Regions from separate parts of the Sporolactobacillus sp. PKPK-6 genome, predicted to be linked through region 2. Evidence: predicted binding sites of a transcription regulator. Region 2 holds the regulator's gene; the other holds the start of a gene.
The links. The regulator LexA, encoded in region 2, represses DNA repair genes until DNA is damaged. The targets are predictions, from matches to a motif close to CGAACATATGTTCG.
Positions count from the first base shown of each region.

Region 1: the regulator LexA is predicted to act here: its motif matches at 2,973-2,986, upstream of AC1MBV_RS12370 (YolD-like family protein).

Region 1 covers NZ_JBWXPA010000002.1:294,787-300,029, reverse strand. Annotated here, with positions in the region: gene AC1MBV_RS12390 (iron-containing alcohol dehydrogenase) at 1-883, shown strand, start outside; gene AC1MBV_RS12385 (YjcZ family sporulation protein) at 1,037-1,138, opposite strand; gene AC1MBV_RS12380 (SOS response-associated peptidase) at 1,226-1,897, opposite strand; gene AC1MBV_RS12375 (hypothetical protein) at 2,022-2,513, shown strand; gene AC1MBV_RS12370 (YolD-like family protein) at 2,553-2,900, opposite strand; gene AC1MBV_RS12365 (aminopeptidase) at 3,077-4,321, shown strand; gene AC1MBV_RS12360 (tetratricopeptide repeat protein) at 4,412-5,243, shown strand, end outside.
Region 2 covers NZ_JBWXPA010000001.1:312,945-318,187, reverse strand. Annotated here, with positions in the region: gene AC1MBV_RS01575 (MFS transporter) at 1-133, shown strand, start outside; gene AC1MBV_RS01570 (ABC1 kinase family protein) at 107-1,786, opposite strand; gene AC1MBV_RS01565 (phasin family protein) at 1,808-2,143, opposite strand; gene lexA (transcriptional repressor LexA) at 2,319-2,930, opposite strand; gene yneA (cell division suppressor protein YneA) at 3,100-3,411, shown strand; gene AC1MBV_RS01550 (YneF family protein) at 3,758-3,973, shown strand; gene AC1MBV_RS01545 (Gfo/Idh/MocA family protein) at 4,063-4,986, shown strand; gene nagA (N-acetylglucosamine-6-phosphate deacetylase) at 5,065-5,243, shown strand, end outside.

The DNA.
Region 1 (5,243 bases), on a different contig from region 2:
TGTCGGCGGCGGGAGCGTCATTGATTGTACCAAAGCGATTGCTGTTGGTGCAAAGTTTGACGGTGACCCATGGCAATTTATTACCCGTAAGAAACTGCCTACAGATGCACTGCCGTTTGGTACAGTCCTAACATTGGCCGCAACGGGATCGGAAATGAATCCTAGCTCAGTGATTACTAACTGGGAAACACATGAAAAGTATGGGTGGAGCTGTGCCAATTCGTATCCGGCTTTCTCAATCTTGGATCCGACGTTTACCTTTTCTGTGCCTAAAAATCAAACAATTTATGGCATGGTGGATATGATGGCACATGTCTTTGAACATTATTTTCATCCGACAGAACATACGCCGCTGCAAGACAGGCTGTGCGAATCCATCCTTCAAACCGTTATAGAGGCTGCTCCGAAACTTGTCGATGATCTTGAAAATTATGATCTTCGCGAAACGATCCTTTACTGCGGGACGATGGCACTGAACGGTATGGTCTCGATGGGATTCAATGGAGATTGGGCTTCACACAATTTGGAGCATGCTGTTTCTGCAGTGTATGACATCCCTCATGGCGGCGGATTAGCTATTTTATTTCCAAATTGGATGAAACATAATCTTGATGTCAATGTCGGCCGTTTCAAACAGATGGCTGAGCGTGTTTTCCATGTTCAATCGGAAGGTAAGACGGATCGCGAGGTTGCACTTGAGGGTATTGAGTCACTGCGTTCGTTCTGGTCGAAGATCGGTGCACCAAGCAGGCTAGCAGATTACGAAATTGATGACAGCAAACTGGACCTGCTTGCAGATCGCGCGATGGCCAGAGGTATATTTGGTCAGTTCAAGAAATTAAATCGTGAGGATGTACTTGCTATTTACAAGGCATCTCTTTAATACTAAATAACAAGATCAAAAAGTCCGCCCGCTCAAGATGAACGGCGGATTTTTTTTGACTTGTATGTGTCACATAGTTCTAAAAGACGGCTTAGTTCATGTGGCAGCTCTAAAGAAAGAGTTTACAGGTAAAGCCAGGGCGGCGTTTCAGAATCAATAGCAATAAGCAGCACCGATGATGACAAGCAAGATAAATAGAACAATCAGCAGCGCAAAACCGTTGCCATAGCCCCATCCGCTCGTTTCGCAACCCATGGCAGACACCTCCTCATCACTTGATAATTTATTATATGAAGAGATGGGTTTTCGTGATTGAGCGGATGCCCATTTACCGATGTAGCCTTACATCTTCTTGATAAGGTAAGGCGCATTGTTGCGCACTGCATTTACATCTTGCGAGACTTCATAGGATTGCATGTGTTCAGGATCGAAGGGCTTAAGCATGCGCATCAGTTCTTTTGTTTCCGTATCGGGGTTCAGCCATTTGTCTTCGTCCTCTTTGGTTAAAATAACCGGCATACGGTCATGAATGGGTTGCATTAATGCATTTGCTTCTGTAGTAATAATTGTGCAACTGTAAACCAATTGATGGTCCTTTGTCGTCCATGAATCCCATAAGCCCGCCATAGCAAAGAGTTCGTTGGACTTCATGGTAAACCGGTAGGGAATTCTTTGCTTTGAAGCATGATGGTCCCATTCATAGAACGAATCGGCGATAATAAGGCAGCGCTTTCTGAGAAAAGGCTCTCGAAAGCTTGGCTTCTGCAAGAGGCTCTCGGCTCGAGCGTTAATCAGCTTATAGCCGATTTTGTCATCCATCGCCCAGGATGGAATCAACCCCCAGTGAAGATAGCCCATGCGGTTTCCTTTACTCCCTTTAACAACAGAAAGAATCTTTTGACCAGGTGCAATATTATAATTAGCTGTATAGTCTTCTTTTTCAGCAGCATGTTGTATTTGAAAACGATGAACAATGTATTCATAGGGCGCAATCAGCGTAAATCGACCGCACATGGAATCACCTCACCTTGTTCTAAGTATAACAAATCCATTGATGTGAATTGAAACCTTTCATTACGGAAATACTATTCTTTAATCGTAAGTGAATCGTGCAGATCCTTGCTGAGGAGAAAACAAAATGAATACGATTGTGAAAAATCTGGATTTAACATCTAAAGGTTCATGGTTTCCAATTACACTTTCAATTTTGCTCCTTTTGTTTGCGCTTTTTATGAAAAAAAAGCAATTGACGTGGAGAGAAATTTATTTGACCTATGGTGTATTCGGGTTCATTACATGGATGCTGGATACGATCACCGGGAATGTGCTCGATTTCTACGATGTAGGCAGTGCACATATTACAGGCTTGGGCGACTTCATGGCTTTTTCTTTTATTCCTTCTTCATTAGCCGTTATCTTCTCGAATTTTAGAACGGAGAAGAATAGATGGCTTATGGTTGTTCTGTTCACAATGATTTCAATGCTTTCCTACTGGGGCATTGAATGGGTCGGCTATTTTAGAGATAAAGGATGGAGCGGCATTGGCTCGCTCATTGTCTTCGTACTCGTATATTGGCTGGTCATTCCGCTCCATTTGCGAATGATGCGTCACCGCGACCGCAACAATTGAATGTCTGTTTAAACCGGCAATTCATGTATGCCGGTTTTTTTAGTTGAACCGAATGTCGATGATATCACGAGGAGATATGTTATGGAGCATACCCCATTGATCGCTGATATGAAGACATCGCTTATTTTCATCAATCGATAAGTGGCATTGGGGGATCTTTTGAATGACTCCGTTATGAAAGGAGTCGATATTCACTGACTTTTTGGTGAGAGCTGCTTCACGAACAATCTGCTCGATCTCCTCGAGTCTCTGTTCATCTAAGTAAGGACGTTCTCTTTTTGACTCTTCACGTGCTAATTCGCGGAGCGCTTGTACATGCTCGGGCAGCATCATGCGGCTTGATTCCCAGCGCATGTTCGATCCGTTTGTCAGTTTATTATTTTTCATACCTTGCCTTCCCTTTCCGTAATCATTTGTTTTCTATTGCGGTACAGCAAGATTCCTTACGATTATTATACACGAATATACGTTCTTGTCATGCTGTACTGGCCACCTTTAGTGTCCAATGTTTTCCATACGCGGCAAGTTCGCTATAATAAAACAATAGAAGCGGAGGTAATGACATGGATCAATTCAAGGAAGCATTAGAAAAATTTGCGAAATTGGCAATTAAAACAGGTGTTAATCTGCAACCGGGGCAAGGACTTTATCTTACTTGTCCGATTGAAGCAGCTCCATTTGCACATCTTGTGGCTGAAGAAGCATATAAAGCGGGCGCAAAAGATGTGACATTGCGGTGGGGTGATGACGAAATCGAACGTCTTCGTTTGGAATATGCACCGGAAGAGGCCCTGAAACAAATTCCTGAATGGAAATTCGTTGCGCAGAATTCAGCGGTTAAGGATAACTATGCGGTATTGCATATTTACGGACCAAATCCCGATTTGCTGGATCAAATGGACGGAGCACGTGTCGGCGCATTTATGAAAGCGACCAGCAACGGACTCAAATCATATATGGCATGCATTATGAAGGATGAGACACAGTGGTCAATCATCGCTTATCCGACAAAGGCATGGGCAAAAAAGGTTTTCCCTGATAAAGCGCTGGCGGAAGCACAGACACTTCTAATGGAAGAAATTCTTCGCATCAGCAGAGTGAGCGGAAATGACGATCCTATTGCTGCATGGGATACTCATAATGAAACCATACATAAGGCGAGCGATTTTATGAACAGCAAAAGGTTCAAACAATTGATCTATCATGCACCGGGTACTGACCTGACCATCAACTTGCCGGTCGGACATATTTGGAGCGGCGGTTCAGGTCCTTCAACATCAGGAATTCCTTTTAATGCTAATATTCCAACTGAAGAGGTTTTTACCCTGCCTGATAAGCGAGGCGTAAACGGCACGGTTTCCAGCACAATGCCGCTGAATGCTGATGGACGTGTCATTGATCATTTTTCATTGACTTTTAAAGATGGCGAAGTTGTTGATTTCAAGGCAGAAAAAGGTGAAGAAGCACTGAAGCATTTGCTGGATTCAGATCCGAATGCGCGGCGTCTGGGCGAGGTTGCACTTGTACCGCATCACTCCCCGGTATCTGAGTCGGGGCTCGTGTTTTACAATACACTATTTGATGAAAATGCATCCTGTCATTTAGCTCTTGGGAAGGCATATCCAACCTGTATCGAAGGCGGAAATGACTTAGACGAAGAAGGCTTGGATAAGGCAGGCGTCAATGACAGTTTGATCCATGAAGACTTCATGGTTGGGTCAGGTGAACTCGATATTGATGGAATAATGGAAGATGGTTCCCGAGTGCCGGTATTCCGAAAAGGTGCATGGGCATTTTCATTTGAATGAAAAGAGACGGATCGCTTCCAAGTTACTCATTGCTAAGCTGAAAGGAAACTGATATTCTAAAAAAAAGGTAATGGAAGCGGGACGGGCAAGATGAAAAATAAAGGTAAGCGAAACGGTGACAATAATAAGCTGATCATGTTTCCTAATTTGGAGGATCATTTGCTCAGTAAGGCAATGTCACTGGTTGAAGAGAAAAAATACGGCAATGCGCGCGAGCTGTTTGGGGAATTGCTTGGTCAAGACATCCATGACATTCGTGCACTGTACGGATGGGCTGTGTGCTCCGTTGAACTTGGCGATTACCGTGAAGCAGAAGAAGCGGTCATTATGCTGCTGGAAGAGAATACATCTTACTATTATGACGTGTTTCGTCTCTACTTGACGATTCTTATTGAACGTAAAGATTATACAACTGCACTCCATAAAATTATGGCCGTGAGCAAAAAGAGACCGATTCCTCCGGAACTTAAGGAATTTCTTCGTCACATGAAGAAATTCTGTCAAATTCGTCTTCATGAACCTGAATGGAGCAATGATGATTTGGGCGATCAGGTGGAAGATGAGCCAAATCGGGAGTACTCGGAACATGATGAAGTACAATCGGTGGATTGGCCAGCACTTGAAAAAGCAGATTCAAAAAATCAGATGCTGCTGCTTCATAATTTGGCAAACCAATTAAGAGCATCTCACCTTCCGGAAATCAAACGATTTCTTCTTGATGAGAAGCAGCACTCTGAAATAAAGACAATGCTTCTCTGCGCGATTAAAGAAGGCGATCTTGCAAAGGAGATTTCGGTTCGAAAGTTTGGACACATTTATAAAGCTAAATTGGAGAGCGAAGAATTTCTTCATAAGAAGTTTGCCGATCAAATCGAAAAAGAAATCAGGATGGAAATGGATTCGGATAATCCAACACTTGCGG
Region 2 (5,243 bases):
GATTGTCGGTGCCGTGACCATATTATCCGCTTTCTACTATTTATTTTTTGTACCGGCAGATACTCTAGAAGAACGCTCAAATGATCAATTTATGGAACAGAAGCACTTAGAAACGGCCGGAACGAAAAATTGACAAAAGAACGATCATAAACATGAAAAGCACAATGGTTACTGCAATGCCGATAATGGGCACATTTGTGATTAATGAACGCGACCCGAACGTTTCGCCAAGAATAATGCTTGCCAAAATGATACTGAGTGAGAGCAGCATAATACTGAACGAAATCCGGTTTGCGGCGCGATCCAGTTTGGCCAGCAGAACTTCCAGTTGCGGCAGTTTCATTTCGACACGTGTTTTGCCTTTATATAAATGCGTTAAGGTTTTTCGTAAAAGGGAAGGCAGACGCATACTGTTTTCAACAACATCGTAACCATTCATCAATAACTTTTTTGAAAGTTCAGTAGGATCAAGTCTTCTTATTAACAGACGATGCCCATAAGGTTCCGCAAGCTCGAGAATGTTCGTGTCGTGATCCAGAGTGGTGATCAAGCCTTCCAGAGTGATTAGGGCCTTGCCAAGGAGCGTGTAATTTTTGGGTATACCGATATGATGCTTTTTGGTAACAGCGAAAACATCAGAAATGACTTTGCCGATGTGAACTTCTTTAAATGGCAGACGATAATATTTCTCGCGCAGAGTTTCCAAATCGTCTTTCAACTGACGCTCATTCAAGTCATCCGGCATGACGGTCATCGTGGAAATAGTGCGGAAAAGCAGTTCGGTATTTCCTTTCATCAGACCGATAATTAAATTGCCGAAGTCGCGCTTCATCGATTCGTTTAAATGTCCAACTTGTCCAAAATCAATATACCCGATTTTATTATCGGGGAAGAAAAAAAGGTTGCCAGGATGCGGATCGCCATGAAAGATGCCACAGATTAAGGCTTGATCAAGAAATGACCGGACAAGCCGTTCACAGATAATTTTGTTGGACACATCTTTTGGCGGACTCTTAATCAATTCTTCATATTTATACCCATGAACATAGTCAAGGGTAAGCACTTTAGCTGTCGAATAATCTCGATAGATTTTGGGAATGATCACATTCACATCATTCTTGAAAAAATCAAACAGTTTTTCAGTTGTTCGCGCCTCCATCGCGTAATCAAGTTCGCTGCGGATTGCCAGTGAAAATTCTTCAACCAAATCGATAATTTGATATGTCCTAGCCCATTCATAGCGTTTCTCAACGAGAGAAGCAAGATCCCATAGAATTTCAATATCGTTCTCCACCACGTATTCAATATCCGGACGCCGTATCTTAACAGCAACTTCTTCGCCGGATTTTAACTTTGCATGATGTGCTTGAGCAATGGAGGCAGCGGCAATACATTGTTCATCAAATTGAGCAAAAACTTCAGCAACTGGTTTACCGAATTCTTGTTGAATGATCTGTTTGACGGATTGGGCATCGATCGGAGTGACACGATCCTGGAGTCCGCGCATTGCCTCTGCAATTTGCTCTGGTAAAATGTCAGTTCTCAGGCTGAGCAGCTGGCCAAGCTTAATAAAGGTTGGTCCTAATTCTTCAAGCATTAAACGGATACGCTGTCCAAGAGACTTCTGATCATTCCCGTTTCCAGAGAAGTCTGATGCAATCTGCTTCGGTAATGAAAGTAAATGAAATAGACCGACATCTTTAACAATATAGCCAAAGCCATATTTTACGAGAACGGAAACAATTTCTTGATATCTTTTAATATGGCGTATATGTTTTCCAATCATAGCATTCACCTAGTGTGCAGGTTAGTCTTCGCTGCTTTCTCTCTTAGATACTTTTTGCCTTAATTCTGTGAGTTCAGCTTCTAAAAGCGTCACTTTTTCTTTAAGACTCCCGTACTCTTCCTGTGATACAAAGCCGAGATCCTTAATTGCATCAACAATGTCTTTGTGAAACTCTGCGCGCCACTTGTCCGTGTTTTCTTTCCCTTTTTCATTGAAAGATTCTAGAAGCGATTTTGCTTCATCTGCTGCTGCACCGCCGCTTTTTGACAGGTCATTCAGAAATTTTTCTGCCTTATCTTTGCTGGTGATGGTCGCGCCGAGCCCTATGAGAAAACTTTTCTTCAGGAAATCGTTCATAGATTTATCCCTCCTTGTGCTTTTCTTCATTTTAACCGACTCAGTGGGTCATGTATACGAATTCGCCATTTCTAATTGTGAATACTTCAATAATCAATTGAAAAAGGGCACGAAGGAACAGATGTTCTTTCGTACCCTAAGGCTTCAGAATCATTCATACACTTGGCAGTTGAGATCACTTAATCGAACGGAAAACACCAATTACTTTACCAAGAATGACACAATTATCAAGCAAGATGGGATCCATTGAAGGATTTTCCGGTTGGAGCCTTATATGATTGTTTTCTTTAAAAAAACGTTTAACCGTAGCTTCGTCCTCATCGGTCATAGCAACGACAATTTCACCGTTCTCTGCAGTCCGCTGCTGACGGACGATGACTTTGTCACCATCAAGAATGCCGGCATTAACCATACTTTCACCGGAGACATTGAGAATAAATGCATCTTCATCCTCGACCATTGAACTTGGAACAGGGAAATATTCTTCAATATTTTCAACAGCACTAATAGGAAGTCCTGCCGTTACTTTACCGATTACAGGAACACTTACTGTCTTTTCTGTATAGATGTCTCCATCATGATCGAGCACTTCAATTGCTCTAGGTTTTGTAGGATCACGCCTAATAAACCCTTTTTTCTCAAGCCTTTCAAGATGACCGTGTACCGTTGAGCTGGATGCTAACCCCACAGCGTCACATATTTCGCGAACCGATGGCGGATATCCTTTAATCGCAACTTCATGCTTAATAAAATCGAGTATAGATTGCTGCCGAGTTGAGAGTTTCATGATACTTCTCCTTTTCCTTATCTTGTCAATAGTATATCATCTGGGAAATTCAGATGCAAACATTTGTTCTAAAATAAGCATTGACACAAATGTACGTTCGTATTAAAATGAAGAAAACAAACGAACAAGCGTTCTTGAGAACAAATATTCCTAGCGGAGGTAAAACAAGATGAATACTCATGCACATAATAAAACAAAGGGAATTTCATTTATTGTATTATTTTGTATTATGACAGTCATTCTTTTCTTTACTTTAACAAATACGGTTGCTGCCGATCAGAATAATTATGTCAAAATTACAGTGAAATCCGGTGACTCGTTGTGGTCAATTGCTACAACATACCATGCTAATAATCCTAAGCTCACGAAACATGCATTTGTTACCTGGGTTAAAGACAATAATGGTCTAGTTCGAAATCATATTGTTCCGAATCAAAAGTTGATTATCCCGATAACAGATAATCAATTAAAGAATCGTTAAAAATCTTAGCCGCAGAATTGGCAAAAAAAGTGTTTTGTGATATACTGTTATATAACAAAGGGAATGATTTGACAATGTACTGCTACAATTGTCTTTTCCTTTTTGCTTTTTAGTTTGTGATTGCAAAGTTCTATTCCATTAATGATTATTTATCATTAATGGCCATTTTTCATCCTCCTTCAGAAGAAAGCATTTCTTAATTCATAAGAACACGCTTTCTTTTTTTTTTGTCTTCCAGCCGAAACTGTGCGGAAAAGGCTATGTTTCATGGGTATAAGGTTGACCTGAATTCGCGTGATAGTGTAAACTGAACTATGGACATTTGACACAAGGAGGAAGCAGACGCATGCTCTGGTTATACATACTCGTGGGCGTGATTTGCCTAGCAGCCGGATTGATCCTCGGCTTTTTAATCGCCCGTAGATATATGATGAATTACCTAAAAAAGAATCCGCCGATTAATGAAAACATGTTGCGTGTCATGATGGCTCAAATGGGTCAGCAACCGTCGCAGAAGAAGATTAATCAGATGATGAAAGCGATCAATCATCAAATGAAATGAGTAATGAACCCCTATGAATTAGCTATTCATGGGGGTTTTTACAATAGAAAAAAGTGAGTACTAATAAATTTCAGGCAGGGGGTTGCTCAATGCTGAAAGTAGGTGTTATTGGGATCGGTTCAATTGCCGCAAAAGCATATTTGCCGATTTATTCTAAACTGGCAGAGGTCGATTTTTATTTCTGTACACGAAATGTGAAAACGTTGGATGAACTTCGCTCAAAATATCGATGGTCTCATTTGTTTTCTTCAATTGACGATCTGATAAAACAAGGCATTCAAGCGGCATTTGTCCATGCGGCTACTTCAGTGCATCAGGAGATTATTGAGCGTTTGATTCTGAATGGAGTTTCAGTTTATACCGACAAACCGCTTGCAGATAATTTTGAAAGCGCTGTAATTTTAACAAAATTAGCTGAAGAAAAACAAGTTCTATTGATGACGGGCTTTAACAGGCGCTTTGCACCATTTGTTGCCGAGGCATCCAGACTGTCAGATAAAACGATGATTGTTTGCCAAAAAAACCGAATAAAGGCTCCGGGTGAATTGCGGACAATAATTTTTGATGACTTTATCCATGTCGTGGATACAGCAAGGTTTCTTCTTAACCATCCGATTGACGACGTGATTGTTCGATTTTCGGGAGCAGATAAAAATCAATGTACAGGTATTTCAGCACTCTTTCAGAGCGGGAATATACTAGCTTCGGTCATTATGAACCGTATAAGTGGTACGAATCAAGAATGGACACAGGTGATGACCAAACGTGGAGAATGTGTGATTCGTGATTTAAGCGAATATGAATGGATCACGGGGAATTCAAGTCAAGTAAACCGTTTTGACGATTGGGATGACACGCTATATAAACGAGGTTTTGAACCAATAATCAAAGCTTTTATTCATGCTGTCCAATCTGGACTGAAAGAGCCAATTGAAAAAAAGGATGCCCTAGAAACCCATCGATTATGTGAATGGATGGTGACAGAAGGGGAACGGGATTTCAAGCAGCGATGAAAATAATTTTTAACGTATAGATGTCTAGACAAGTAATTCTAATGAGTGATAAAATAAAAGAAAAAAGGAAGCGATCGTATGACGACTAAAATTGAAGGATGTTCTATTTACAGTCAAAATGAATGGTTAGAGAAAAGCAGTCTTCTGATCGACAAAGACAAGATTGTCGGTATCGGCACAAATGAAAGCCAGACGGCTGATCGGACTTTGCAGTTCCCTTCGACTTACAAGTGTTTACCTGGCATGATTGATATGCA